Regions from separate parts of the Mesorhizobium sp. PUT5 genome, predicted to be linked through region 1. Evidence: riboswitches for the same ligand, from Rfam matches in the RefSeq annotation. Region 1 holds a riboswitch; the other holds the start of a gene.
The links. A riboswitch is a leader RNA that binds a small molecule or an ion and turns the genes downstream of it on or off. The one in region 1 is predicted to bind S-adenosylmethionine.
Positions count from the first base shown of each region.

Region 2: linked by a shared signal. The riboswitch ahead of ACTDI4_RS05620 (O-succinylhomoserine sulfhydrylase) and the one ahead of metA (homoserine O-acetyltransferase MetA) in region 1 are both predicted to bind S-adenosylmethionine.

Region 1 is NZ_JBQOSO010000003.1:78,737-93,684, forward strand. Features, by position in the region: gene ACTDI4_RS02020 (M3 family metallopeptidase) at 1-466, opposite strand, end outside; gene ACTDI4_RS02025 (outer membrane protein) at 652-1,482, opposite strand; gene ACTDI4_RS02030 (prephenate/arogenate dehydrogenase family protein) at 1,655-2,593, opposite strand; gene hisC (histidinol-phosphate transaminase) at 2,598-3,707, opposite strand; SAM riboswitch at 3,849-3,926, shown strand; gene metA (homoserine O-acetyltransferase MetA) at 3,982-4,917, shown strand; gene ACTDI4_RS02045 (ABC transporter ATP-binding protein/permease) at 4,997-6,799, opposite strand; gene ACTDI4_RS02050 (class I SAM-dependent methyltransferase) at 6,796-7,566, opposite strand; gene ACTDI4_RS02055 (CoA-acylating methylmalonate-semialdehyde dehydrogenase) at 7,750-9,246, opposite strand; gene ACTDI4_RS02060 (LysR family transcriptional regulator) at 9,409-10,290, shown strand; gene ACTDI4_RS02065 (OsmC family protein) at 10,402-10,839, shown strand; gene zapE (cell division protein ZapE) at 10,943-12,130, opposite strand; gene ACTDI4_RS02075 (protease inhibitor Inh/omp19 family protein) at 12,156-12,695, opposite strand; gene ACTDI4_RS02080 (MBL fold metallo-hydrolase) at 12,905-13,999, shown strand; gene ACTDI4_RS02085 (DUF1328 domain-containing protein) at 13,996-14,157, shown strand; gene dapF (diaminopimelate epimerase) at 14,223-14,948, shown strand, end outside.
Region 2 is NZ_JBQOSO010000003.1:851,962-866,909, reverse strand. Features, by position in the region: gene ACTDI4_RS05665 (LysR substrate-binding domain-containing protein) at 1-847, shown strand, start outside; gene ACTDI4_RS05660 (acetamidase/formamidase family protein) at 1,386-2,708, shown strand; gene ACTDI4_RS05655 (LysR family transcriptional regulator) at 2,787-3,770, opposite strand; gene chvE (multiple monosaccharide ABC transporter substrate-binding protein) at 4,041-5,102, shown strand; gene mmsA (multiple monosaccharide ABC transporter ATP-binding protein) at 5,230-6,765, shown strand; gene mmsB (multiple monosaccharide ABC transporter permease) at 6,762-7,976, shown strand; gene araD1 (AraD1 family protein) at 8,114-9,109, shown strand; gene ACTDI4_RS05630 (transporter substrate-binding domain-containing protein) at 9,153-9,926, opposite strand; gene ACTDI4_RS05625 (2'-deoxycytidine 5'-triphosphate deaminase) at 10,008-11,105, opposite strand; SAM riboswitch at 11,192-11,269, shown strand; gene ACTDI4_RS05620 (O-succinylhomoserine sulfhydrylase) at 11,328-12,521, shown strand; gene apaG (Co2+/Mg2+ efflux protein ApaG) at 12,590-12,982, shown strand; gene ACTDI4_RS05610 (Hsp33 family molecular chaperone) at 13,300-14,298, opposite strand; gene argF (ornithine carbamoyltransferase) at 14,406-14,948, opposite strand, start outside.

The DNA of each region.
Region 1 (14,948 bases):
GCTTCGCGCCGGAGCGGACGAAACGCTTCCAGGTCCTTTCCAGCACGCGCAGCGTCTCGGGGTCGAGCCCGAGCGCGTCGCGCCGCCGGTAGAGGTCGTCGATGCGGGAAAACAGCTTCTCGTTCATCGAGATCGCGGAGAAATGGCGGGACATCTTCGGCGACACCTCGCGCTCCATCGCCTGGATCGCCTCGTTGGTGTGGGCGCCGGCCCGGCACCAGAAGATGGAGGAGACCCGGTCCAGCGCATCGCCCGAAAGCTCCAGCGCGGCCAGGGTGTTTTCGATCGTCGGCGCCGCCGCATCGTCCGCGATCGCGGCGATCTCGCGCTCATGCGCCTCGAGCGCGGCATCGAAGACCGGTCCGAAATCGCCGTCGCCGATGCGGGTGAAGTCGGGCAGGCCGAGCCGCCCGGTCCAGGCGGTGAGCGGATGGGCGGGGAGGTCGACGGGCTTGGACGAGGACATTGGGGGACTTTCGCTTCGGCTGTGAGGGGCAAACCACCCCGATGTAGGGCAGCGGCCGCGCCGGCGCAAACGGCGCGCCGCCCGCGCGAAGCGAAAAAACCGCCCGGCCGGAAATCGGCGGGCGGTTTCGATGTCGGGCCGGAACCCTTTCGGTCCGGCGAAGGTCCTACTTGGTGGCGAAGGTCCTACTTGGTGTAGAGCGGCTCCGGCGGCGGCTCGTAGGCCACGGCCTGCGCCGGCGTGCAGTCGGAATTGCCGAACTGGTAGCGCAGGCCGGCGCGCACCTCGTGGTTGTTGAAGCCCTTGTCGAAGCCCGGCCCGCCGCCATTGGTGTATTCGAACATGCGCCCGCCCTTGATGTGGCTGAAGCGGTAGCCGAGGTCCAGCTTGGCGCGGTCGGTCAGGCAATAGGAGGCGCCCGCCATCAGCGCGTAGGCGAAGCGCCAGCCCTTGGCGCCGTCATGTTCGAAGCTGCCGTCGCCGTCGTCGTTGACCAGCTTGTCCCACTTGACATGCGCCCCGCCGATGCCGGCGCCGACATAAGGCGTGATGCCGTGCCAGGTGCCGAGATCCGCATAGGCGTTGGCCAGCAGCAGGAAGGCGGAGAAGTTGGACGCGTCGTTGGACGTGCACGGCTCGCCCGAACCGCAGGTGCCGGTGGTGTGGCCCTCGAATTTCGACTTGAACCAGTAGTCGCCCGTCACGTCGGTGCGGAAGTGCCGGGTGACCTGATAGCCGACGCCGGCGCCGAGCGAGAAGGCGCCGCGCAGCTTGCCCGAACTGAAGCTGTTGCTGCCGGGCGGCGGGCCGTAGGTGATGTAGTCGGCCCCGCGCCAGTTGGACTTGTGGTAATCGACGTCGCCGCGGATGTACCAGCCGCCGAACTCGGCTTCTTGATAGACCGGCGCGGCCGGAGCCATTTCGACCGGCGGCTCGTACATATCGGCCGCCAGCGCCGGGAACGCGAGCCCCGCGACCATGCCGGCAAGTGCCACGTTCCTTGCAAGACTGAGCATGCTTCTACCCCTGGTTTGCGGGGCCGGCCTCCACGCGCGGGCGCCGGATTTCACCCGTTTTCGGGGTGGATAATGAATTGCAAAGGTTAAAGGGCGTTTAACCCTGCCGGTTAACCAAGAACCGGCAGGGTTTTATCTTTCGGATCGAGCCCAGTACCGGGCGGGACCGGCCTCAACGCGGCTTTTGCGGATGCTCCACCGCCTGGCGGCCGAAGTCGGGCGCGTCGATGTCCTGGCCGGCCTCGATGATCGAGCGGCGCACCGCGCGCGTGCGGGTGAACAGGTCGAACAGCTTGTCGCCGTCGCCCCAGCGGATCGCCCGCTGCAGCGAGGCGAGGTCTTCCGAGAAGCGCGCCAGCATCTCCAGGATCGCGTCCTTGTTGTGCAGGCAGACATCGCGCCACATGGTGGGGTCGGACGCCGCCAGGCGCGTGAAGTCGCGAAAACCGGAGGCCGAGTATTTGATGACCTCGGACTTGGTCACCGTCTGCAGGTCGTCGGCCGTGCCGACGATGTTGTAGGCGATGATGTGCGGCAGGTGGGAGACGATCGCCAGCGTCATGTCGTGGTGGGCCGGGTCCATCGTGTCGATATTGGCGCCGCAGCGCCGCCAGAATTCGGCGAGCCGCTCCAGCGCCGCCGGGTCGGTTTCCTCCAGCGGGGTGAAGATGCACCAGCGGTTCTCGAACAGCTCCGCGAAGCCGGAATCGGGTCCGGACTTCTCGGTGCCGGCCAGGGGATGGCCGGGGATGAAGTGCACGCCCTGCGGCACGTGCGGCGACATCTGCGCGATCACCGACGCCTTGGTGGAGCCGACATCGGTGAGGATGGCGCCCGTCTTCAGCGCTGGCGCGATCTCCCTGGCCACCTCGCCCGAGGCGCCCACCGGCACCGAGACGACGACGAGGTCGGCGTCCTTGACGGCTTCCTTCAGATCGGTCGTGTAGCTGTCGCCCAGGCCCAGCTCCTCGGCGCGCTTCAGCGTGGAGGCGCTGCGCGTGGCGATGGCGACATGGCGGGCAAGGGTTTCGCGGCGGATGACGCGCGCCAGCGACGAGCCGATCAGGCCGATGCCGATCAGCGCGATTTTCTCAAACATGGGTTCGGACATTTCTTCAGCTTTTCAGGAATTCGGTGAGTGCGGCGACCACGCCGCGATTGGCTTCTTCGGTTCCGACCGTCATCCGCAGCGCGTTGGGAAAACCGTAGCCTGCAACGCGCCGCAGGATATACCCCCGCGCGGTGAGATAGTCGTCGGCCGCAGACGCCGAATGCCTGCCGTCGTCCGGAAAGTGAATGAGGATGAAATTGCAGACGCTGGGCGTGACCCTGAGGCCGAGCGCGGCGAGCTCCTCGGTCAGCCAGGGCAGCCAGGTGTCGTTGTGGGCGAGGCTCGCCTCGACATGGGCGCGGTCGCGCATCGCCGCCACGCCGGCCTCGATTGCGGTCGCCGTGACGTTGAAGGGGTCGCGCACGCGCTCCAGCGCTTCCACCACATGGGCAGGCGCATAGCACCAGCCGATGCGTGCGCCGCCGAGGCCGTGCACCTTGGAGAAGGTGCGGGTCATCACCACGTTCTGGTTCGCCGCGACCAGTTCGACGCCGGCCTCGTAGTCGTTGCGGCGCACGAATTCGGCATAGGCCGCGTCCAGCACCAGGAGCACGTTCCTCGGCAGGCCGGCATGCAGGCGCCGCACCTCCTCGAAGGGGATGTAGGTGCCGGTCGGGTTGTTCGGATTGGCGAGGAAGACCAGCTTCGTGCGCGCGGTGACGGCGGCCAGGATGGCGTCGACATCGACGCGCTCGTCCCGCTCTTTGGCCACGACGGGCGTCGCGCCCGCCGCCTTCGTGTAGATCGGATAGGCGAGGAAGCCGTGCTCGGTGTGGATGGCCTCGTCGCCCGGCTCCAGATAGATGCGCGACAGCAGCGCCAGCGCCTCGTCCGAGCCGTTGAAGCAGACGATGTTGGCCGCGTTCAGCCCGTGCGCGTCGGCGATCGCCTGCCGCAGGCGCATGGCCGTGCCGTCCGGATAGAGCGCAAGCGTCGCGGCCGCCTCGCGCGCGGCCTCGACCGCCTTGGGCGAGGGGCCGAGCGGGTTCTCGTTGGACGACAGCTTGTGGAGCCGGACGCCGGCGGGCGCCGCGCTCTTGCCGGGCACATAGGCCTCGATATCCATGATGCCCGCGCGCGGGCGAGGACGTGCCTGGTCTGTCGTGTTTTCCATGTCGAAGGGTCCGTCGAGAAGCTTGGAGCCTGGAGCCGCTGGGGAAATACAGGCCACGGGCGGCGATGTCGAGGGGCGAGGGCGTCCGGGCGCGGCGTTTGCGACTTTCCATTGACGCCGCCACCCGGCAGGCATAGATACGGACCTGTTCGTGGTGATTTGCCGGTCGGCTTGCAGCCACGTAAAAGAAGTCGCTAAAAAGGCCGATTGAGATGAGCCCGTTGGGACCGGCCGCGATTTCGCCGCCGGTCTTTTTGTTTTTGGAGCTTGTACCATGCCGATCAAGATCCCCGATCAACTCCCCGCCCATGAAGTGCTGGTGCGCGAGGGCGTGTCCGTGATGGACGAGCGGACGGCGCGGCGGCAGGACATCCGTCCGCTGCAGATCGGGCTCCTCAACCTCATGCCGAACAAGATTCGCACCGAAACCCAGTTCGCGCGGCTGATCGGCGCCACGCCGCTGCAGGTCGAGCTGACGCTGGTGCGCATCGGCAACCACAAGGCCAAGAACACGCCGGAAGAGCATCTCATCACCTTCTACCAGACATGGGAGGAGGTGAAGGATCGCAGGTTCGACGGCTTCATCGTCACCGGGGCGCCCATCGAACTGCTGCCGTATGAGGAGGTGACCTACTGGGAGGAGCTGACGCGCATCCTCGACTGGACGGCCACCAACGTCCACTCCTCGTTCTACATCTGCTGGGGAGCGATGGCGGCCGCCCGGCATTTCCACCAGGTCCCGAAATACACGCTGGACAAGAAGGCCTTCGGCGTGTTCCGCCACCGCAACAATGCGCCCGCCTCGCCCTATCTCGCCGGCTTTTCCGACGATTTCGCCATTCCCGTCTCGCGCTGGACGGAGGTGCGCAAAGCCGACATTCCCGGCGACGCCGGCCTCGACCTGCTCATGGAATCGGACGTGACCGGCCCCTGCCTGCTGGCCGAAGCGACCGGCAACCGGCTCTATATGTTCAACCACATCGAATATGATTCCACCTCGCTCAAGGAGGAATACGACCGCGACGTGGCCGCCGGAACGGCGATCGAGGTGCCGCACGGCTATTATCCCGACGACGATCCGTCGCGAAAGCCGCTGAACCGCTGGCGCTCGCACGCCCATCTGCTCTTCGGCAACTGGATCAACCAGGTCTACCAGACCACGCCCTACGATCTGGAAGAGGTCGGCAGGGACCTCCGGCTGGCTTCGTAGAGCATGGTCCCGAAAGGTTGCGGACTTTTCGGGCAAGACCACGCTCCGGAAAAACCGGGCCGGCTGCGCGGGCGGCGGATCAGGCCCGGCGTTGCGCCCGCGGCGGCGGCTCGATGGCGCCGGCGCGGATGCGCGGCGGCCTGAGCGCCTTGCCGGGCGTGCCCTTCTCGATGCACAGGGCGCGCGGGAAGAACTCGTAATTGTGCTGGCCGCGCCCGATATTGACGACCGCCGCCTCGGGCAGGTGCTTGCCCAACAGCGCCAGCACGCGCTTGGCGGTGGCGCCGTCGAACGTGTCCAGCGCCTCGTCGATGACCACCCAGCGCGGCTTGGCAAGCACCACGGCGGCGAAGGCCAGCAGGCGCTGCTCGTCATCGCTCAGTTCGTGCTCCCAGCGCGCGTTGCGGTCGAGCGAGGAGGAAAGATGGTCCAGCCCGACCTCTGCAAGCACGCCCTTCAGCACGTCGTCGTCCGGCTTCCTGCCGTCGCCGTCGGGGTCGCCCAGCACCTCGCGCAGGGTGCCCGGCGCGAAATAGGGCGTGCGCGGCACGAAGACGGGCGCCGTGCCGGCAGGCAGGCCGATGCGCCCGCTGCCCCAGGGCCACAGGCCGGCGACGGCGCGGAAGAACAGGGTCTTGCCCGTGCCGGGATCGCCGGTGATCAGCACGTGCTCGCCTGGCGCGATGGCGGCATGCGGCTCGGACAGCGTGGTGCACCCCGCCGGCGAGACGATCTCCAGCGCGTCGAAGGTCATGCGCCCGTCGGCGTTCTCGACGAAGGCGATGCGCTGCTCCTGGCCGTGCAGCCTGTCGGCCTCGTCCAGCGCCAGGCGGAAATCGGCGACCCGCATCAGCGTGGCGCGCCAGTCGGCGATCGAGCCGATATTGTCGATGAACCAGCGCAGCGACGTGTGCACCTGGTTGAAGGCGCCGACCGCCATCATCAGCCCGCCGAAGGAGATGTCGCCGGCGAAATAGACCGGGGACGCGACCAGGATGGGCGCCACGACGGTGATCCAGCCATAGGTGTCGGTCACCCAGGCCAGGTTGATCTGGGCGGTATAGATGCGCAGCATCGCCGAAAGCAGCGAGCCGAGGTCGGCTTCCAGCCGGCGCCTTTCGCCCGTCTCGCCGCGGGCGAGGGCGATGGCGTCGACATGCTCGTTGACCCGCACCATGGAAAAGCGCAGCTCCGCCTCGCGCGCGTAGCGTTCGCTGTTGAGCCCGATCAGCGGCCGCCCCACCAGCCAGCTCAGCCAGGAGGCGGTGCCGGCATAGAGGATCGCCGCCCACACCATGTAGCCGGGAATGGCGATCGAATGGCCGCCGACATGGAACACGAAGCCCGAGGAGAGCTGCCACAGCACCCCGACGAAGGACACCAGCAGGATGAAGGATTGCAGCAGGCCGACGCCGAGGTCGGTGCACAGGTCCGACAGGTGTGCCGCGTCCTGCTGCATGCGCTGGTCGGGGTTGACCCCGATGGCGCCCGCATGCGCCACCCGGAAGGCACGGCCCGGCTGCATCCACTGGTCGATCAGGTCGAGCGTCAGCGCCTCGCGCAGGCGCAGCCGGAAGCGCTGGTTCAGCCATTGCTGGCCGATGTTGAGGGCCAGCAGCCCGCCGGCGATGCCAGAAAAGACCACGAGCTGGTGCAGGAATTCCGGCAGGTCGCGCCGCTGCAGCGCGTCGTAGAAGGGCTGGTTCCAGCGGTTGAGCATGAGCTGGCCCGCCGCCGTGGCCACCACGACGGCGCAGATGCCGGCCGTAAGCCACAAAAGCACCCGGCGCAGCGGCGAGCCCGCCAGCGCCTCGCGCATGGTGGCAAGCTGGTCGCGAAGGCTGCTGGCCTGGATCTCGGCGGCAGCGGGTGGCTCGTTCATCGCCCTTGCGTCTCCGGCTCCGCGCGCGTGGTGCGGCGCAGCCCGGCCGCGCCCTGCGGCGCCAGCACCGGCACGAAGACGCGGCGCGAGGCACGCTGCACGGCCGGTATGCCCTGGTAGAGCCGCTTCTGCGCCTCCACCGCCACGACGCCCGAGAAGATCGGCCACAGGCGCCGGCCCGCACGCTCCAGCACGGAGTGGAAGCGCATGAGCAGGCGGCTGTCGGTGGGCGGAAAATGCAGCGCGTCGGACCAGGCGGCCGGCGTGAAGTTGGCCTCGCGCAGCAGTTCGGCGAGCTGCGCGCGCGAATAGGGCCGCCCGGTGCCGAAGGGCGTGTTCTCGAAACGGGCCCACACGCCGCGCCGGTTCGGCACCACGACGATGACGCGGCCGGCCGGCGACAGCACCCGCCAGATCTCGTTCAGCGTCTCGCGCGGGTTTTCGGCATGCTCGAGCGAATGCACCAGGAGGATGCGGTCGATGGAGGAATCGACGAGAGGCAGTTCCTCGTCGAAGACCAGGGCCGTCGCCGCAGGTCCGGTCGCCGGCCACACCACCGCGCCCTGCGTGGCCGGCATGAAGGCGAAGACCCGCTCCGCGTCGGCCCCGAACCGTTCCAGCCAGGGCAGTGTGTAGCCCAGCCCCACCAGCCGCTCGTTGGGCACGCTGGCCCAGATCGACGACAGCGCCATGGCGATCGAACGCTCCGCCAGCTTGCCGAGCGGGCTGGCATAGAAGGATCGAAGATCGACGATGTCCGAATGCATGCGCGGACGCTAGCTGCGATGGGGAGCGGAATCAACAAAGGCGGGGGCGACGGGATCGCAATGCTCAAGCAGGCGCCCGGCGCGGCGCGCAAAAGCAAAGGGCGCGGCTTTCGCCGCACCCTTTGCTGCTGGAACTCCTGCGGCACCCACCGGGACCGGCGGGCGCGCAGGGAAAGGGATAGATTATTTCATCGTCGGCATGGCGAATTCGGCGCCTTCCTTGACGCCGGACGGCCAGCGCGAGGTGACCGTCTTGGTCTTGGTGTAGAAGCGCACGGCGTCGGGCCCGTACTGGTTGAGGTCGCCGAAGCCGGATTTCTTCCAGCCGCCGAAGGTGTAGTAGGAGACCGGCACCGGGATCGGCACATTGATGCCGACCATGCCGACATTGACGCGGGCGGCGAATTCGCGCGCGGCGTCGCCGTCGCGGGTGAAGATGGCCACGCCATTGCCGTATTCGTGGTCGGAAGGCAGGCGCACCGCCTCCTCGAAGTCATGCGCGCGCACCACCGACAGCACCGGGCCGAAGATTTCCTCCTTGTAGATGCGCATGTCCGGCGTCACCTCGTCGAACAGGCAGCCGCCCATGTAGAAACCGTTCTCATAGCCCTGCATCTTGAAGCCGCGGCCGTCGACGACGAGCTTGGCGCCCTCTTCGATGCCGAGGTCGACATAGCCGCGCACGCGCTCCAGCGCCTGTTTCGTCACCAGCGGGCCGAAATCGGCGGAGGGATCGGTCGAGGGGCCGATCTTCAGGCTCTCCACGCGCGGGATCAGCTTTTCCACCAGAGCGTCGGCGGTCGCCTTGCCGACCGGAACGGCGACCGAGACCGCCATGCAGCGCTCGCCCGCCGCGCCGTAGCCGGCGCCGATCAGCGCGTCCACGGCCTGGTCCATGTCGGCGTCGGGCATGATGATCATGTGGTTCTTGGCGCCGCCGAAGCACTGCACGCGCTTGCCGTTGGCACAGCCGCGCGCATAGATGTACTGGGCGATCGAGGACGAGCCGACGAAGCCGACGGCCGAGATGTCGTGATGGTCGAGGATGGCGTCGACCACCTCCTTGTCGCCGTTGACGACGTTGAGGATGCCGGCCGGCAGCCCGGCCTCGATCATCAGTTCGGCGAGCTTCATCGGCACGCCCGGGTCGCGCTCGGAGGGTTTCAGGATGAAGGCGTTGCCGCAGGCGATGGCCGGGGCGAACTTCCACATCGGGATCATGGCGGGAAAGTTGAACGGCGTGATGCCGGCCACCACGCCGAGCGGCTGGCGGATCGAGTAGAGGTCGATGCCGGGGCCGGCGCCCTCGGTGTACTCGCCCTTCATCAGATGCGGCACGCCCAGCATGAATTCCACGACCTCGACGCCGCGCTGGATGTCGCCTTTGGCGTCGGGAATGGTCTTGCCGTGCTCGCGGGCGAGCAGCTCGGCCAGCGCGTCGTTGTCGCGCGCCACCAGTTCGAGGAACTTCATCAGCACGCGGGCGCGGCGCTGCGGGTTGGTGGCGGCCCATTCCGGCTGGGCCGCCTTGGCGTTGGCCACGGCCGCGTCGAGATCGGCCTTGGAGCCCAGCGCCACCTTGGCGCGCACGCTGCCGTCGAGCGGCTGGAAGACGTCGGCGTCGCGTCCCGAGGTGCTCTTGACGTGCTTGCCGCCGATGAAATGACCGTATTCGACCATGGTCTGCTCCCTTGATAATCCGATGCCGCATTGTCCGCCTTCGCCGACCGGAAGGCAACGCGAGCGTGAACGCAACCGTTGTGCATGAAATAGAGTCCATGTTGCTGGCGATGTGTTTTTCTGCATAGATGGCGGCGATGCGGGGCTGACGAGGACTTGCCCATGAACTGGGACGACGTGCGCATCTTTCTGGCGGTCGCCCGCGCCGGCCAGATCCTGGGCGCGGCGCGGCGGCTGGAGCTGAACCACGCCACGGTTTCGCGCCGCGTCGCCGCCCTGGAGGAGGCGATGCGGACCAAGCTGTTCCGGCGGCTGACCACCGGCAGCGAGCTGACGGCGGCGGGCGAGCGCTTCCTGGAGATCGCCGAGCGCATGGAGGCCGACATGATCGCCGCCCGCGCTGCCGTGTCGGGCGAGGGCGACGAGGTGTCTGGCACGGTCCGCATCGGCGCGCCGGACGGCTTCGGCGTGGCCTTCCTGGCCAAGCGCCTGGGCGCGCTGACGGCGCAGCACCGGGAGCTGACCATCCAGCTCGTGCCGGTTCCGCGCTCATTCTCCCTGTCGCGGCGCGAGGCCGACATCGCCATCACCGTGGACCGGCCGACGGAGGGCCGCCTGGTGGCCGGCAAGCTGGTGGACTACACGCTCGGCCTGTTCGCCTCGCGCGCCTATGCCGAGGCGCGCGGCCTGCCGCAAACGCCGGCGGAGCTTTGCGCCCACACGCTGATCGGCTACGTGCCCGACCTGATCGTCAGCCCCTCGCTGGACTATGCCGCCGAGTTCAGTCCCGGCTGGCGCTCCAGCTTCGCCATCTCTTCCGCCCTCGGCCAGGCGGAGGCGGTGCGGGCCGGCGCCGGCATCGGCATCCTGCACACCTTCGTCGGCCGCGCCATGCCGGAACTGGTGCCGGTGGACATCGTGGCGCCCATCCGCAGGGCCTACTGGCTGGTCTATCATGAATCGGTGCGGCCGCTGCGCCGCGTCCAGGCGGTGGCGAACTTCATCACCCGCGCCGTCGAGCGCGAGCGGGCGCTGTTTCTCTGACGAAGGGATGAGGTCGCCGGCGCGACGATCATGTGGCGTTGGCGGCCATGAGCGCTATAGTCGGGCGAAGGTCCGGCACCGTGCCGGCCCAACCGCCGAAGGGAGATCGTCATGAATCGCCATGCCACCGCCGTCTGGAAAGGCTCGCTGACCGAGGGAAGCGGCACGCTCGACACGCAGAGCGGCGCGTTTTCCAAGCAGCCCTATTCCTTCAAGGGCCGTTTCCAGGACGAGAGCGGCAAGTCCGGCACCAATCCGGAGGAGTTGATCGCGGCCGCCCATGCCGGATGCTTCGCCATGCAGCTTTCGCACTTCCTGGCCGAGAACGGCACGCCCGCGGCCGAATTGAACGCCGAGGCTGTCGTCACCTACGGGCCGGCGGCCGGCGGCGGTTTCGAGATCACCGAAAGCGCGCTGAAGCTCACCGGCAAGGTGCCGGGCATCGATCAGGCCAAGTTCAAGGAACTGGCCGAGCAGGCCAAGGCCGGCTGCCCGGTGTCGAAGGCGCTCGGCGCCATCAAGGTGTCGCTGGACGCCAGGCTGGCATAGGCCGGCGAAAGCATGACGGCGGAAAGCGCGTGGCGATTTTTCGAAGGGATCGTGCCCCCACAGGCGAACGGAGCAGGATGACGGTTCACGAAGTCGCCCTGCTCTATGCCGGCGCCGCTTCCGCCTCCGGCTTGTGCCGTTCGGCCCATGCCTCCAGCCAATCGCGGCTCTGCATCTCCATCAGCCGCGAGACGGTGCGGTCGAACTCGAACGCCTCGGTGCCGCGTCCGCCGGCATAGAGCGTGGCGGGCGGCGCGGCGGCGCTGACCACCAGCCGCGCGTGGTGGTCGTAGAGCGTGTCGATCAGCAGGATGAAGCGCTTGACCTCGTTGCGGTGGGCCTCGCCCAGCACCGGCACGTGGTCGATGAAGACGGTGGAGAAGCGGCCGGCGATCGCCAGGAAGTCGCGCGCGCCGAGCGGCTTTACGCACAGGTCCGAAAACGAGAAGCGCGCCGCATCGCCCGCGGCGCGCGGCACCGCAACCTGCCGGCCCTTGACCGTGATCGTCGCCGCGGCTTCCGGCCTGCCCCTGGTGACTGCCGCCCAGGCCGCATCGAGCGCCCGGTCGGCGGTGGCGTCGGCGGGCGTGACATAGACCGGCGTGCCGTTCAGCCTGTCGAGCCGGTAGTCGCGCTCGGCATCGAGCGTGACCACATCGGCATGGCGCTCCAATATGCCGATGAAGGGCAGGAAGAGCTGGCGGTTGAGCCCGTCGCGGTAAAGGTCTTGCGGCGCCACGTTGGAGGTGGCCACCAGCACCACGCCGGCGTCGAACAGTGCCGAGAACAGCCGCGACAGGATCATGGCGTCGGCGATGTCGGTGACGGTGAATTCGTCGAAGCACAGCACCCAGGCCTGCTCGGCCAGCGCGCGCGCCACCGGCGGGATCGGGTCGTCCTCCTTGACCGTGCCCTCCTTGCGCGCCTGCCGGTGCTTCTGGATGCGGTCCTGCACCTCGGCCATGAAATCGTTGAAGTGGACGCGGCGCTTGGCGCGCGCCGGGACCAGCTCGAAGAACAGGTCCATCAGCATGGTCTTGCCGCGGCCGACGCTGCCATGGATGTAGAGGCCCTTCACCGGCGCGCGGGTCTCGCGCCTGCGGGCCAGCAGCCAGCCCAGCGCGCTCGACTTGCGCGCCAGCCGCTTGGCGGAGATCTCGTCGATCAGCCGGTCGAGGCGGTCGGCGATGCGCTCCTGCGCCGGGTCGCGTTCGATCGCGCCGCTGTCCACCAGATGGTCGTAACGCTGGCGGACGCTGACACGGGTCTGGAGGCCGTCGCGCAGATGCATGATGATGGTGCGGCTACCTGGCTGCTCAGCGCGTCAGCGCGATCGGCTGGCCATTGGAGGTCTGGCCGTCGAACCTGCCCTCGCCCGAGGAATAGAGCCGGGCCAGCGTGCCGCCGTCCTGATCGTAGAGGGTGAGCTGCTTGCCCGCCACGTTCCACGACTTCACGCCGTCGATCGGCGCGGGGCAGCGCAGCGGCCCGGCGCGGAAGCCCTGGCCGAACTTGGTCTGCGGCGTCGCCACCTTGCAGCTCTGGCCCGAGACGTTGACGTTCCACACGCCGGCGACGCTTGCGGCGGTGAGGTCGGCCGCGCCGGCCGGAGCGCTGCCGTCCGGCGGCAGCGACGCGACCTGCGAGTTCTGCGGCGCGGCGGGGAAGGCGGAGGAATCGGCCGTGCCGGGGGCGGCAGGCGGCGGAAGCTGGCTCGACGAGATGGTGCCCGAAGGCGCCGCCGGCAGCGGCTCCGGCCGGGCGGAGTCCATGTTGGAGAAGCGCGTGCTGGAACAGCCGCTTGCCAGCAGGGCAGCCAGGGATACGGCCGCCAGGCCGGCTCTCGAAAACGTCATTGCAACCTCCGCGGGCCCGCAACGGGCGCCGTACCACAAACGCGTTTCCCCACCAAATCGGCGAAGACGGCAGAATTTCAACCGGATATGGTTAAAATAGGGTTTTCGGACGGGAATGTTGTATTTTTGCCGCTGCCGGTATCCCGCCGGGTGCTTGGCGCCTGCTTCCGTCCCGCCTATCCTGAGGCCGCCGCAGCCCGGAGACCGACGTGCCCGCCAGGAAGAAAGCCGCCAACCGCTATTATGACGGCCCTGCAAGCGATCATTTCGACGGCAGGCTTTTCTTCAATCCCCAGGGCCTCTCGCCCGCTCGCCTCGTCGACCTGCTGAAGTGGAAACTGGCCAACCGCCGGCCGAAATGGCCGCCGGCCGCGCCGAGCCCGTTCCCGCAGGCAAGGCCCGATCCGCGCGTCGACGGCAGCGGGCTGCGGCTGACCATGGTCGGCCACTCCTCGCTTCTGGTGCAGATGGCGGGGCTCAACATCCTCACCGATCCGGTCTGGTCGCCGCGCGTCTCGCCTCTGGCCTTTGCCGGGCCCAGGCGGGTCAACGCCCCCGGCATCGCATTCGCCGACCTGCCGCCGATCGATCTCGTTCTGCTCAGCCACAACCACTACGATCATCTCGATCTCGCCACGCTCGCGCTCCTGAAGAAGCAGCACGACCCGCTGGTGGTGACGCCGCTCGGCAACGACGCGGTCATCCATGCCGCCGTGCCGGACATGCGCGTGTCGGCGCACGACTGGGGCGGCCGCAAGAAGGTGGGCACGCAAGCGGTCGTCCATGTCGAGCCCGCGCATCACTGGTCGGCGCGCGGCGCGCGCGACCGCTGCATGGCGCTGTGGGGCAGCTTCGTGGTGGAGACGGCGGCCGGCAAGCTCTATTTCGGCGGCGACACCGGCTTCCACGGCGGCCTCCACTACCGGCTGCTGGCCGCCAGGCACGGCGGCTTCCGCCTGGCCATCCTGCCCATCGGCGCCTATGAGCCGCGCTGGTTCATGGAGCCGCACCACCAGAACCCGGAAGAAGCGGTGGCGGGCATGGCGCTGTGCCGGGCGGCCTTCGCCGCCGGCTGCCACTGGGGCACGTTCCGCCTCACCGACGAGCCGCTGGAGGAGCCCGCGCTGCGGCTCGGCCAGGCGCTGCGCGCCGCCGGCATCGCGGCCGGGCGGTTCCGTGCGCTTCGCCCGGGCGAGGTCTGGGACGTGCCGGAAGCGGCGGCCGGCCGGGACGGCGCGGAACCGCAGCCCGGCGGCAGGCGTTTACCGGGTCCCAGCCCCGCCACCCCGAGGGAGCCTTCATGATCAAGTGGATCGTCATTCTCCTGATCGTCGCCGCCGCGGCGAGCCTGCTCGGCATGCCGGCGCTCGCAGGAGCCGCCGCCACCGGCGCACGCATCCTCATCGGCATCGTGCTGATCCTGTTCCTGCTGATCGTGCTGGGCGTGTTCGCGGTGACGTGACGCGTTGCGGGCCGCCGTCGCACTGGTAATTTCCGGCCGTTTCCGCCATATAGCGCCGCATGGACATGCAAACGTCGCGTGCGGCCCCCTTCGCCCGGATGAACGGCGTCGGCAACGAGATCATCGTTGCCGACATGCGCGGCCGTGCCGACCGGGTGACGCCGGCGGCGGCCCTCGCGCTCGACGCCGATCCGGCGACCCGCTTCGACCAGATCATGGCGATCCACGACGCCAGGACCCACGGCACCGACTACTACATCTCCATCCTGAATTCCGACGGCACGCCCGCACAGGCCTGCGGCAACGGCACACGCTGCGTGGTGCAGGCGCTCAGCGCGGAAACCGGCCGCAGCAGCTTCACCTTCGAAACCCTGGCCGGCATCCTGAATGCCCAGGTGCATGAAGACGGGCTGATCTCGGTCGACATGGGCAAGCCGCGCTTCGGCTGGCAGGACATCCCGCTGGCGGAGGAATTCCGCGACACGCGCATGATCGAACTGCAGATCGGACCCATCGACGCGCCGGTGCTGCATTCGCCCTCGGTCGTCTCCATGGGCAACCCCCATGCGATCTTCTGGGTGGATCGCGACGTCTGGTCCTACGAGCTGGAGCGCTTCGGGCCGCTGCTCGAAAACCATCCGATCTTTCCCGAGCGCGCCAACATCACCATCGCCCAGGTGACGTCGCCGACCGGCATGACGATCCGCACCTGGGAGCGCGGCGCCGGCCTGACCAGGGCCTGCGGCTCGGCGGCATGCGCGGCGGCGGTCGCCGGCGCGCGCACGAAGCGC
Region 2 (14,948 bases), 770 kb from region 1:
GAGCTTCACCAAGGCAGCGGACGAGCTTTTCCTGACCCGCAGCGCCGTCAGCCAGCAGGTCAGCCAGCTTGAAAGCCAACTTGGCGTACAATTGTTTCACCGGATGAACAGCAAGCTTGTGCTGTCGCGCGAAGGCAATGTCCTTGCCAACGCAGTGCGCAGTTCGCTGCTGCACATCGAAGGCGCACTCGACAGCATTTGCTCCAGCGATGTTTCCGGCAGGCTGGTGATCGGCTCATTGCCGTCATTCGGCGCCAAATGGCTTGCGCCCCGTCTCAAGCAGTTCGTCGACCTCCACCCCAAAGTGGAAATCAGTCTCTTGTCATATGTGAGCCTGGACGATGTCATCGCCAACGGCGTCGACATCGCCGTCAGCTTCGCGCGCGAGCGGCAACCTGGCATCTGCCAGGAGATACTCTTTCAGGACGAAATCTGGCCGGTTTGCGCACCCTCCTTGCTGCGGGAGGATAAGCCCATCAAGACGGTCGCCGACCTGTCCGCCTACCCCATTCTACACACGACCCTTGAAAGTCTGGACTTTGGAGCCAGTTGGGAGGAATGGCTTGCCCATGTCAATCAGCCTGCCTTTGCCTCGCATCGCTCATTGTCGTTCTCCCGCGCCTATATGATGATCGAAGCCGCCATCCTGGCCCAGGGCATTGGCATCGCCCAGCGTTCATTGGTCGAGCAGTATATCCGGAGCGGCCAGTTGGCCCGGCTTTTCGACTTCGATTGCCCTTCAAACAAATTGATTGCTTTGTTCTATCATGAAGCTGCAGAGAACCGTCCCGCGATAAAGGCCCTGAGCAACTGGATGCATGCGCAAATAAAATCCGAGAGTTTGTGATGCAGAAGAATTCTGCAAGTTCAGATTCCACTGAGCAAGTATCCTTCGTATGCGACACATGAACGTCCTTGAATCACTCTTGGGATGCCTTGCATATTTTCCGATCGGAGAAGACCGTTATAGCGTCTCACCTGGTGGCATTTGTTCCGCACATCGCCTCGTGATAAAATAACTTTAAGCCCATAAACATTCGCATATCTGTCTTCAGCGGCGTACTAGCGCGTGGTCAAGCTGCCCATAGTGTAGTCCTCACTTTCGGGGCATCGATGGTCATCCTGATAATTGTGTCGAGGCCGAGATATAGCCGCGTTACGACGTGGCCAGCCTGATGGACGGCGACGCGATGCCGCAGCGGCGGCGATATGTCGGGCTTCCCACCTGAGATGCGGGATGCCGGGACGTTGACCCTGGCCGGAAACAAGCGAGCCGGCAACCCGCAGGGCCGCTTGCTGGCCTTCCCCGCCGTCCTGGCGTAGCATCCCCTTCGGGATCGCGGTGGCAATGCCAGCCCGACCGACAGACGGGAGCGAGCAACGACATGAACAAGCAACCCGAACTCTCCACAACTCCGCGGCGCAGCGTCGTCGTCCACGGCTTCACCAACAGTGTGCTCGACCCGGCCGCCCCGATGCTGGGCCCGGTCGAGAACGGCGGCACCATCATCGCCAACACGGCGCCGGGGTGCTGGGGGCCGATGATCACCCCGCGCCTGCGCGGCGGCCACGAGGTCACCCAGCCCGTCTATGTCGACGGTGCCGAGCCGGGCGACGGCATCGCAATCCGCATCCGCGACATTACCGTCACGTCCATCGCCACCGCTTCCGGCCACGATTCGTCGCCGGCGGGCTTCTGCCTCGGCGACCCTTATGTCGCCGCCCGTTGCCCGACCTGCGACGAGGTGTGGCCCGAGACCCATGTCGAGGGCATCGGGCAGGACGCGGTGAAATGCGACAAGTGCGGCAATGCGGTGAAGCCGTTCGAGATCGTCCACGGCTACACGGTCGTCTTCGACGAGACGCGCCATGTCGGCGTCACCGTGCCGAAGGCCGCCGCCGAGACCATCGCGCGCGACGCGCACCACTATGCGGCGCTGCCGGACGAATCGGTGCAGCACCCGATCCTCACCTTCGCGCCGGCCGACATGCCCGGCGTCATGGTGCGCATGCGCCCGTTCCTGGGCCAACTCGGCACCACGCCATCCCATTCCATGCCGGATTCGCACAATGCCGGCGATTTCGGCGCCTTCCTGGTCGGCGCGCCGCATGCCTACGCGCTGACCGCCGAGGAACTCGCCGCGCACAAGACCGACGGCCACATGGACATCGATGCGGTGCGGCCGGGGGCCATCCTGATCGCGCCCGTGAAGGTGAAGGGCGCCGGGGTCTATATGGGCGACATGCACGCCGCCCAGGGCGACGGCGAGATCGCAGGCCACACGATGGATGTCGCCGGCAGCGTCACGCTGCAGGTCGAAGTGGTGAAGGACTATCCGATCGACGGACCGGTGCTGTTCCCGCTGCCGGAGGATCTGCCGCCGCTTGCCCGGCCCTTCTCGGCCGGCGAGCGCGCGCGGGCCGAGCGGCTTGCCAGAACATGGGGCATGGACAGCGTGGAGGAACTGGCGCCGATCTCCGTGGTCGGCACCGCCGCCAACATGAACGCGGCCATCGACAACGGCTTGCAAAGGGCGGCCACGCTGCTCGGCATGAGCGTTCCGGAGGTGCGCAACCGCGCCACGGTGAACGGGGCGATCGAGATCGGCCGCGCGCCGGGCGTGATCCAGGTCACTTTCCTGGCGCCGCTGGCCAGGCTGGATGCCGTGGGACTGGGCGGCTACGCGCGCGAGCAGTACAATCTGTGACCGCCGCCGCCCCGCCGGATCATGTTCGCGAAAGCGGTGAAGCCCTTCGGGAGAAGGACCGAACCCCGATCCGGAGCGTCAGCTCACCTCGCGCAGGATGAAGTCGTAGAGCATGCGGGCGGCCGGCGACAGCGCCCGGTGCCGTACCGTGATCAGGCTGTAGGGCCGGACCTCGATGTCGATCTCCGTCGGAACGACGTCGATGGCGCCGGCAAGCCCTTCCGGGCCCTGGATGAAGCGTGCGACCTGGATCGACACCGGCGCGATGGCGTCGGACTGCGCCACCATCACCAGCGTCAGAAGCAGCGACGAGGTGTTGAGGATGCGCTCGGGCAGCGGGATGTCGCGGTTGAGGAAGTTCGCCTCCATGGCCTGGCGCAGCGGCGAACCGCCCGACTGGAACACCCAGTCGTAGCCGGCCGTCTCCTCCAGCCGCACCGGGCGGCCGCCGGCCAGCCTATGGCCGCGGCGCACGATCAGGCATGCTTTCTCCACGCCGATGACGCGGCTGTCGAACAGGCGCGGGTTGAGGTCGTCCGGCACGCGGGCGATGATGAAGTCGTGGCGCGAGGCGATCAACTCGCGCGCCAGCACGTTGGAGGTCTCCACCTGCATGGTGATTTCGATGCGCGGATGAAGCCGTCTGATCTCGCGGATCGCCGGAACGGCAAGCTCGATCGCCGGCGCGGTGACCGCGCCGAGGAACACCGAACCGCCCCGGCCCGCCTTCAACTCCGCGATTTCCCGGTCGGCTTCGCGCATCTCCAGCAGGATCGATCGCGCGCGCCTTGCCAGCGCCTTGCCGTAGGGCGTGAGCGCAATACCGCGCGGCAGCCGCTCGCATAGCTGGGCACCCAGCACCACCTCCATCTCGGCGATCATGCGCGAGGCCGCCGGCTGGGAGATGTTCATGACCTGGGCGGCGGCGCTGACGCGGCCGTGGTCGTCCAGCGCCACGATCATGCGCATGTGCCGCAGGCTGAGGCCGCTGCGCTGCAGCGGCGAGCCGTCGCCGGCCGCCACGCCCGGCTCCACCTTCGGTGCGCCGCCCCTGTCACGCATCGCCGTCATGGCCCCCTCCCCGTTACCGGAACAACTATACCGGATTTGGTATAGCAACCACCACAAATCGCATTTGACAGTTATACGAAAGCGCCACACCTTTCGCCGACCCTGGGGGAGACAGGTGCCGGCCGCAAGATCGCATCGATCGGAGGCGGAGCCTCAGGGCAGATCGGGAGGCGTCTCAAAACCGTGCGGAACAGGCGGCGCAATCTGCCACCGGCGGGGTCTTGCGGGCCGGACCGTCAACCAGGGAGAGAAAAAGTGAAGATGTTGAAGACGTTAGTCGCCGCATTGTCGGTCGGCCTCGCTGCCATGACCTATTCGGCGAACGCCCAGGACAAGGGCACCATCGGCATCGCCATGCCGACCAAGTCCTCGCTGCGCTGGATCAGCGACGGCAACGAGCTGGTCAAGGCCCTGGAGGAGAAGGGCTACAAGACCGACCTGCAATATGCCGAAGACGACATTCCGAACCAGCTCGCGCAGATCGAGAACATGGTGACGAAGGAGCCGAAGGCCCTCATCATCGCCTCGATCGACGGCACCACGCTGAGCGACGTGCTGCAGAAGGCGGCCGACAAGGGCGTCAAGGTGGTTGCCTACGACCGGCTCATCCGCCAGAGCCCGAATGTCGACTACTACACCACTTTCGACAACTTCCAGGTGGGCGTCCTGCAGGCCAATTCGCTGCTGAAGGGGCTCGGCTATCCGGAGAAGAAGGGACCGTTCAACATCGAGCTGTTCGGCGGGTCGCCCGACGACAACAACGCCTTCTTCTTCTACGACGGCGCCATGAGCGTGCTGCAGCCGCTGATCGACAAGGGCGACTTCGTGGTCAAGTCCGGCCAGACGGGCATGGACAAGGTGGGCACGCTGCGCTGGGACGGCGCGGTGGCGCAGGCGCGCATGGACAACCTGCTTTCGGCCAACTACTCCGACGGCAGCCGGGTGGACGCGGTGCTCTCGCCCTATGACGGGCTTTCGCGCGGCATCATCTCCTCGCTGCGCGGCGTCGGCTACGGCACGGAAGACCAGCCCTGGCCGATCGTCTCGGGCCAGGACGCCGAGGTGCCCTCGGTGAAGGCGATCATCGCCGGCGAGCAGTATTCGACGGTCTACAAGGACACGCGCGAGCTGGCCAAGGTGACGGCGGAACTGGTGGACGACGTGCTTTCCGGCAAGGAGCCCAAGGTCAACGACACCAAGACCTACGAGAACGGCGTCAAGGTGGTGCCCTCGCAGTTGCTGACCCCCTACGAGGTCGACAAGTCGAACTACGAGAAGCTGGTGGTCGATTCCGGCTACATCAAGAAGGAAGACCTGCAGTAAGGCTGCGGGCCGCCCGCGCCCGATCTCCGCGATCGGGCGCGGGAGCTTTCATCGCCGTCCACTTAATGTAGCATGAGGGCCCGCGGCCGGTCGCAGACGCCGCCGCCCACGCCAACCGGATTCCACGATGGAAAAGACCATTCTGGAGATGCGCGGCATCACCAAGACCTTTCCAGGCGTCAAGGCCCTGCAGGACGTCAACCTGGACATCCGCGAGAGCGAGATCCATGCCGTGGTCGGTGAGAACGGCGCCGGCAAGTCGACGCTGATGAAGGTGCTTTCAGGCGTCTATCCCCACGGCACCTATTCGGGCGACATCCGCTTCATGGGGCAGGAGTGCCGCTTTTCCGGCATCCACGACAGCGAGCGCGTCGGCATCGTCATCATCCACCAGGAACTGGCGCTGGTGCCGCTGCTTTCCATCGCCGAGAACATCTTCCTCGGCAACGAGCAGGCGAAGTGGGGGATCATCGACTGGAACCTGGCGCGCAGCCGCGCCGCCAAGCTGCTCCAGCGCGTGGGCCTCAAGGAAGACCCGGACACGCTCATCACCAATATCGGCGTCGGCAAGCAGCAGCTCGTGGAGATCGCCAAGGCGCTGTCGAAGGAGGTGAAGCTGCTCATCCTCGACGAGCCGACCGCCTCCTTGAGCGAGAAGGACAGCGACGCGCTGCTTTCCCTGCTGGTCGATTTCAAGCAGAGGGGCATCTCTTCCATCCTCATCTCGCACAAGCTCAACGAGGTGGCCAAGGTGGCCGACCGCATCACCATCCTGCGCGACGGCCGCACCATCGAGACCCTCGATGCGCATGCGACCGACGAGGCCCGCATCATCACCTCCATGGTGGGGCGGCCGCTGGACGACCGCTTCCCGCCGCGCTCGCCCAACATCGGCGAGACCATATTCGAGGTGAAGAACTGGGTGGTGCACCATCCGCAACATGCCGACCGGCAGGTGGTGAAGGGCATCGACATCGCCGTGCGCAAGGGCGAGGTGGTGGGCATCGCCGGGCTGATGGGCGCCGGGCGCACCGAATTCGCCATGAGCGTGTTCGGCAGGAGCTACGGCCAGGGCATCAGCGGCGATGTCTTCCTCCACGGCAAGAAGATCGACACGTCCAGCGTCGACCGGGCCGTGGCGCACGGCATCGCCTACGCCACCGAAGACCGCAAGACCTTCGGCCTCAACCTGATCGATCACATCAAGCACAACATCACCGCCGCCAATCTGCGCGCCGTCTCCTCCGCCGGCGTGCTGGACGACATGCGCGAACTGAACGTCGCCAACGACTACCGCCGGAAGACCAACATCCGCTCCTCCAGCGTCTACCAGATCACCGGCAACCTTTCGGGCGGCAACCAGCAGAAGGTGGTGCTGTCGAAATGGCTCTTCGCCAACCCGGACATGCTTATTCTGGACGAGCCGACGCGCGGCATCGACGTGGGCGCCAAGTATGAAATCTACACGATCATCAACAAGCTGGCCGAGGAGGGCAAGGGCATCCTCGTCATCTCGTCCGAAATGCCCGAGCTTCTGGGCATCTGCGACCGCATCTATGTCATGAACGAGGGCAGGATCGTGGGTGAGATGGCCGGCAGCGAAGCCTCGCAGGAGAAGATCATGCGCGCCATCGTCGGCACCGGGGAGAAAGCAGCGTCATGAGCACCGAAACCCTTTCCAACGCCGAGCGCAACGCGCGGGCCTCAGCCAGGGCCGTGCTGAAGGAAAACATCCGCGACTACGGGCTGGTGATCGCGCTGATCCTGATCATGCTGTTCTTCCAGTATTTCACCGGCGGCGTGCTGTTCAAGCCGGTGAACCTGACCAACATCGTGCTGCAGAACAGCTACATCATCATCATGGCACTGGGCATGCTGCTGGTCATCGTGGCCGGCCATATCGATCTTTCGGTCGGCTCGGTATCGGGCTTCATCGGCGCCATCGCCGCCGTTCTGATGGTCCAGTACCACATGAACCCGTTCCTGGCCGCGCTGCTGTGCCTGATCGCCGGCGGCGTCATCGGCGCCTCCCAGGGCTACTGGATCGCCTATATGAAGATCCCGTCCTTCATCGTGACGCTGGCGGGCATGCTGGTGTTCAAGGGGCTGGCGCTGTGGCTGCTGGGCGGCATGTCGGTGGGGCCGTTCCCGCGCGAGTTCCAGCTCCTTTCGGCCGGCTTCATCCCCGACCCGCTCGGCCCGGTGACGCTGTTCGGCGCGCCCATGCACGCCACCACGCTGGCCATCGGGCTGCTCATCGTGGCCAGCATGCTCTACTTCAACCTCCGCAGCCGCCGCGGCCGCGAGAGCCACGGCTACGAGGCGGAACCTTTCGCGCTGTTCGTGGTCAAGAACGTGGTGATCTCGGCGATCGTGCTGTTCCTCATCTACATGATGGCCTCCTACAAGGGCCTGCCCAACGTGCTGATCGTCATGGGCGTGCTGATCGCCCTGTTCGTCTTCATCACCAAGCGCACGACAATGGGCCGCCGCATCTACGCCATGGGCGGCAACGTCAAGGCGGCGGCGCTGTCGGGCATCAAGACCGAGCGGCTGACCTTCACGGTATTCATCATCATGGGCGTGCTTTCCGCGCTGGCCGGGCTGATCTTCGCCGCCCGGCTGAACACGGCCACGCCCAAGGCGGGCCTCGGCTTCGAGCTGGACGTGATCGCGGCCGTGTTCATCGGCGGCGCCTCCATGGCCGGCGGCGCAGGACAGGTGGCGGGCGCGGTGATAGGCGCCTTCATCATGGGCGTGATGAACAACGGCATGTCGATCATGGGCGTCAACATCGACTGGCAGCAGGTCATCAAGGGCCTGGTGCTGCTCGGTGCGGTGGTCTTCGACGTCTACAACAAGAACAAGAGCTGAGGCGCGGCCCACCGGCGCGCCCGGAAGGAACTTCGATCTGGAGGACACCGGCCCGTCGCGCGGAGGCACCGCGCGGCGCTGGTAAGGGTTTTGCCCGATGTCCGCCAGCCTGAAACGGCACGGAAAGGATTGCTCCCATGCTGATCTCGCAGATCCTGGACGACGGCGACACCATCCGCGTGGTCGCCCGCAACGGCAGCGGGAAGGCGCGCATCGTCAACGGCGCGCGCAGCGTCTATTCGCTGGCCACCGAAGCCGCCCGCACCGGCGGGAGCCTTGCGGCGCTGATCGAGCGCAAGGGCTATGGCGAGACGGTCGACCTGGAGGCGGCCTATCGCAAGGGCCGGCTGCTTTCGCCGATCAATCATCCCGATCCGGCACATCTGCACCTCACCGGCACGGGGCTCACCCATCTGGGCTCGGCCGCCACGCGCGATTCCATGCACAAGAAGCTCGACGCCGAAGGAGAGGAGCAGCTCACCGATTCCATGAAGATGTTCCGCATGGGGCTCGAGGACGGCAAGCCGGCCCGGGGCCATGTCGGCGTGCAGCCGGAATGGTTCTACAAGGGCAACGGCACCATGGCGGTGGCGCCGGGCGCGCCGCTGGTCTCGCCCGCTTTCGCCGCCGACGCCGGCGAGGAGCCGGAGATCGCCGGCATCTATGTGATCGGCGACGACCGCCAGCCCTTCCGCATCGGCTTCACCCTCTCCAACGAGTTCTCCGACCATGTCACCGAGCGCGTGAACTATCTCTGGCTCGCCCATTCCAAGCTGCGCAACGCCTCCTTCGGGCCGGAAATCCTGCTCGGCGACCTGCCGGCAGACATCCACGGCACCTCGCGCATCCTGCGTGCCGGCGCTCCGCTATGGGAAAAGCCGTTCCTCTCCGGCGAGACGAACATGTCCCACTCGATCGCCAACCTGGAACATCACCATTTCAAATATGCGCTATTCCGCCAGCCGGGGGACGTGCACGTGCACATGTTCGGCACGGCCACTCTCTCCTTCGCCGACGGCATCAAGGCCGAGGCCGGCGACGTGTTCGAGATCGAGGCGCCCGATTTCGGCCTGCCGCTGCGCAACCCGCTGGAGATCGGCAAACCCGCGAAGGTGCAGGTGAAGGCGCTGTGAGCGGGACGAAGCCGGGCTGTGAAAAGAGACCGGCAGGCCTTCCTCAATAGATGTCGAAGTCGAAATATTTGCCCTGGATCTTCTTGTAGGTGCCATCAGCCAGGATAGCATCGAGCGCAGCACCGAGCCGGTCGCGCAGCGCCGTGTCCTCCAGCCGCACGGCGATGCCCGCCTGGCTCTCGGAATCCTTGAGCGTGCCGACGATCTCGCAGCAGTCGCGCCCGCTCTTGCTCATCCAGTCCACCAGCGCGAACCTGTCGGAGATGGCGGCGTCCAGCCGGCCGTTGACCAGGTCGATCAGCGCCTCGTCCACGCTCGGATAGAGTTTCACGTCGGCGCCGGCCCTGCCGTAGACGCTCTGGGCGTAGTCGGCATGAACGCTCGCGGCCTGGGCGCCGAGCGCCCTTCCCGCCATGGCCGCCGGCTCGGTTCCGGCAAGGCCGCTGTCCTTGCGCGCCACGAGGGCCAGCGGCGTGGAGTAATATTTGTGCGTGAAAGCGACCTGCTTGCGGCGTTCGGCGGTGATGGTCATGGAGGCGACGATGGCGTCGTATTTTCCGGCCTGGAGCCCTGGGATCAGCCCATCCCAGTCTTGCGTGACGATCTCGCACGCCATCTTCATATGCCCGCACAGCGCATTGGCGATGTCGACGTCGAAGCCCTGCACCTCGCCGCCGGCAGTGATGTCGGAGAATGGCGGGAACGCGCCTTCCGTGGCGATCCTGAGCGTCGCGGCATCCCTGGCAGGCGCGGCGGCGCAAGTCATCAGCAACGCGGCGAAAGCCGGCACGAGCAGCTTTGAAGGGATCACGACCATCTCCGGGCGTGTGGCAATGAATCTGGGCAGGAACGCGGCATGCCGCGAGCAACGGCGCCGCCGCAGCGGCGCGATGATTGCCTAGCGGCCCGGCGGACGGAAATGCTTGGACAGCTTCAGCCCCTGCGCCTGGTAGTTGGAGCCCAGATCCGTGCCGTAGAGCGCCCTGGGGCGCTTGAGCATATGCTCATAGACCAGCCGGCCGACGATCTGGCCATGGTCGAGGATGAAGGGCACCTCGTGGCTGCGCACCTCCAGCACCGCGCGGCTGCCCGCACCACCGGCGCTGGAATGGCCGAAGCCGGGATCGAAGAAGCCGGCATAGTGGACGCGGAACTCGCCCACCAGCGGATCGAAGGGCGTCATTTCGGCTGCATAGAGCGGCGGCACATGAACGGCCTCGCGGCTGACGAGGATGTAGAACTCGTCAGGATCGAGCACCAGTTCGCCGGCGCCGCTTCTGTAGAGCGGCTCCCAGAAGTCGGCCACGTCCTGGGCGGCGCGCTTGTCGACATCCACCAGCCCGGTGTGATGCTTGCCGCGATAGCCCACCAGCCCGTCCTTGTCGCCGGCCAGGTCGATGGACAGCGCAATGCCCCCGCCGGAAATGTTGGGCGGGTCGGTCGCCACCAGCATCTCGGCCGCATGGAGCGCGCGCAATTCGTCTTCCGACAGAACCGCATTGCCGGTGCGGAAGCGGACCTGCGACAGGCGCGAGCCCGCACGCACGACGATTGGAAAAGTGCGCGGGCTGACCTCCAGATAGAGCGGCCCATGGTAGCCAGGCGCGATCTTGTCGAACTCCTGGCCATGGTCGGTCATGACGCGGGTGAAGATGTCCAGCCGCCCGGTGGAACTTTTCGGATTGGCCGAGGCGGAGACATGCGCCGGCAGGGCCAGGCTCTCCATCAGGGGCACGATGTAGACGCAACCCGTCTCCAGGACGGCGCCGCGCGAAAGATCGATCTCGTGCAGCTTCAGCCGGTCGAGCTTGGCGGCAACCGCGTGGTCCGGGCCGGGCAGGAAGGAAGCGCGCACGCGAAAGGCGCGCTCGCCGAGGCGCAGGTCGAGGCTGGCCGGCTGGATCTGGTCGGCGTCCAGGGCACGCGGCGCGGCAAGCGCGCCTGACTGGAACAGCCCAGCAATATCCTGGTCGGGAAGAATGCCTGTCTGCCGCAAGGGTCGCTCCGAAGGCCGGCATGGCCGGAAAAGATTGTCTTAGCCCAGCCGCCGATTGACGCAAGCGGGACACGGGTCTAAAGGAGGCGTTATCCCGTGGTGATTTGGCCGGTCGGCTTGCAGCCACGTTAAACAAGTCGCTAAAGGACCGTCGGGCCCTTGGGGCCGTGTGGACCGGTTGCGGCTTTCGCGGCCGGTTTTTTTCGTTGTTGGAACACAACCATGACGCACGACACCCGCAGATGGAAACCCGCCACCCAGCTTGTCCACGCCGGGACATTGCGCTCCGGCTTCGGCGAGATGTCGGAGGCGATGTTCCTGACGCAAGGCTACATCTACGATACGGCCGAGCGCGCCGAGGCACGCTTCAAGGGCGAGGAGCCCGGCTTCATCTATTCCCGCTACGCCAACCCCACCGTTGACATGTTCGAAAAGCGCATGTGCGCGCTGGAGGGGGCGGAAGACGCCCGCGCCACCGCCTCCGGCATGGCGGCCGTGGCGGCTGCCGTTCTGTGCGGCCTGAAGGCGGGCGACCACATCGTGGCGGCCCGTGCCCTGTTCGGCTCCTGCCGCTGGATCGTGGAGACCCTGGCGCCGCGCTACGGGATCGAGGCGACGCTGGTGGACGGACGCGACATCGCCAACTGGGAAGCTGCCGTGGGGCCGAACACGAAGCTGTTCTTTCTCGAAAGCCCGACCAATCCCACGCTGGAGGTGGTCGACATCGGCGCGGTCGCCTCGCTCGCCAACTCGATCGGCGCGCGGCTGGTGGTGGACAACGTCTTCGCCACGCCGTTGCAGCAGAAACCGTTGCAGCTTGGCGCGCATGTCGTGGTCTATTCCGCCACCAAGCATATCGACGGCCAGGGCCGCTGCCTCGGCGGCATCGTGCTCTCCGACAAGGAGTGGATCGACGAGAACCTGCACGACTATTTCCGCCATACCGGCCCCTCCATGTCGCCCTTCAACGCCTGGGTTCTGCTCAAGGGGCTGGAAACGCTGCCGCTGCGCGTGGCGCAGCAGACGGCCTCGGCCGTCCGCGTCGCCGACTTCTTCGCCGCCCATCCCCGGATCGGCCGCGTGATCTATCCCGGCCGCCCCGATCATCCGCAGGCGGACATCGTCAGAAAGCAGATGTCGGGCGGCTCGACGCTGATCTGCCTGGATGTGAAAGGCGGCAAGCAGGCCGCCTTCGCGTTCCAGAACGCGCTCGACATCGTCAAGATCTCCAACAATCTGGGCGACGCCAAGAGCCTGATCACGCATCCGGCGACCACGACCCACAAGAACCTGAGCGACGAAGCCCGCGCCGAGCTCGGCATCGGGCCCGGCACGCTCCGGCTCTCGCTCGGCCTGGAAGATGCCGACGACCTGCTTGCCGACATCGAGCAGGCGCTGGCGAAGGCCCAGTGCTGAGGAGCGGGTTCATCGTTGACCTCGGCGCGCAGCGGGCCGATGCTTGCGTCGGATCAGGAGGCCGTGGAATGTATCGCGCAACCACGCGCAACATCGATGTCGAGGTCGAGCCGTTCTATCTGGAGGAGCGATCGAACCCCGAGACATCCCAATATGTCTGGGCCTACCGGGTGACGATCGAGAACCATTCGCAACAGTTCGTGCAGCTTCTGTCGCGCTATTGGCAAATCACCGACGGCGCCGGCAGGGTCGAGGAAGTGCGCGGCGCGGGCGTGGTGGGCGAACAGCCGGGTCTCGATCCGGGCGACAGCTATCAATATACTTCGGGCTGCCCGCTTTCGACCCCATCGGGCTTCATGGTGGGGTTCTACACCATGCGCAATGCCGGGGGAGAACTGTTCGACGTAGCCATTCCCGCCTTTTCCCTCGATCTGCCGGGAACGAAGCGGACGGTGAACTGAGGGCCGGAGCGGAGCCACCCGGCCTCCGCTTCGGAGACCGGGCGCAGGAATTAGGGTCAGGACCTGTTAATTTGGCTGGGATGGTCGGAGCGGATTTGTGCGGATGCGCGAAGCAGGGCCGCAGGAAGGCTTGAGCCTTTCAAGGCCTTGCGACAAAGCAGCCCGTGCAAATCCGCCCGATCCGAAGGACGATCGAGCTGGCGTCGATCTGCCGCGTCAAAGTCCTCGACCGGGGGAACCACCCCGCTCTTCGGACTTTTCCTCGCATCTCTTGCCATCTCGAACGCCATTCCAGCCAAATTAACAGGTCCTTGACCCTAGCCGGTGGCGAACTCGGCCGGGTCGAACGCGTATTCGGTCGAACAGAATTCACAGGCGACCTTGATCGCGCCGTCCTCGGTGCTCTCCTTGATTTCCTGCGACGTGAAGCCTGACAGGATACCGTGGATCTTGCCGCGCGAGCAGGAGCACCGGTCGGCAACCTCCACGCCGCCGAAGACACGCACGCCATGCTCGTGGAACAGGCGGTAGAGCAGCCGCTCGGCGCCCACCAGGGGGTCGATGAGTTCCACCGGCTCGACCGTGGCCAGCAGCGCCAGCAATTCCTGCCATGCGTTGTCGTCCGGCTCCTGCGCGGTTTCGGCCGGATCGCCGTCGCCGCCGGGAAGATCGGGCAAGCGCATGCGCTCGGGCGCCTCGGGCAGGAATTGCGCCAGAAGTCCGCCGGCGCGCCACTGTTCGCGCCCGCCGGGCATGACCAGCTTGGCCACGCCGAGGCGCAGGTCCGTGGGAATCTGCTCCGACTGGCGGAAATAGACCCGCGCGGCCTCCTCCAGCGAGATGCCGTCGAGCTGGACGATACCCTGGTATCGCTGCATGTGCTCGCCCTGGTCGATGGTCAGCGCCAGCACGCCCGTGCCCAGCAAGGCCTCGGCCGGAGTGTCGCCGGTCGCCGTCAGCGCAGCGAGACGCTCGGGGTCGAAGCGCGCATAGGCGCGCAGCGCATGCGGGGTGGTGAAATCGGCCACCAGCATGTCCACCGGGCCGTCGGTGCGGGTCTGCAGTATGAACTTGCCCTGGAACTTGAGCGACGTGCCGAGCAGCACCGTCAACACGCAAGCCTGCGCCAGAAGGCGTGCCACCGGCTCGGGATAGTCGTGGCGCGACAGGATGGCGTCGAGCATCGGGCCGAGTTGCACGGCGCGGCCGCGCACGTCGAGCGGGCCGACCTCGAAGGGCACGACGTGATCGTCGCCGGCATGGCCGAATTCGCCGAGCTTGGGTTCGCGTTCAGTCAATCGAAGTGCTTCCAGCATGACAGGTCTCCGGCCGGCCTGGCCGCTTCAAGCGGCGGCCGCCATGGGTCGGTTTTTCGGGTGACGCGCCGGAGATAGGCATCACCCCTGCCCGCTTCAAGCGAATGTCACGCGCCCAGGCACCAGGCCAGAACCGCCTTCTGGGCATGCAGCCGGTTCTCGGCCTCGTCGAACACCACCGAATGGGGCCCGTCGATGATCTCGTCGGTCACCTCCTCGCCGCGATGGGCAGGCAGACAGTGCATGAACAGCGCATCGGGCCTGGCCTTGGCCATGAGCGCCGCGTTGACCTGATAGGGCAGGAAGACATTGTGGCCGCGCGCGCGATGCTCCTGGCCCATCGACACCCAGCAGTCGGTGACCACGCAGTCGGCGCCGGCAACGGCCTCCTCGGCCGAACGGGTGAAGAAGAGCTTGCCGCCATTGGCCTTCGACCAGTCGACGAACTTCTGCACCGGCTCGCTGCCCTCGGGCACGGCCACGTTGACGTTGAAGCGGAAACGGGCGGAAGCCTCCAGCAGCGAATGCAACACGTTGTTGCCGTCGCCGGTCCAGGCGAAAGTCTTGCCGGCCACGGGGCCGCGGTGTTCCTCGAAAGTGAGGATGTCGGCCATGATCTGGCAAGGATGGGTGTCGTCGGTCAGGCCGTT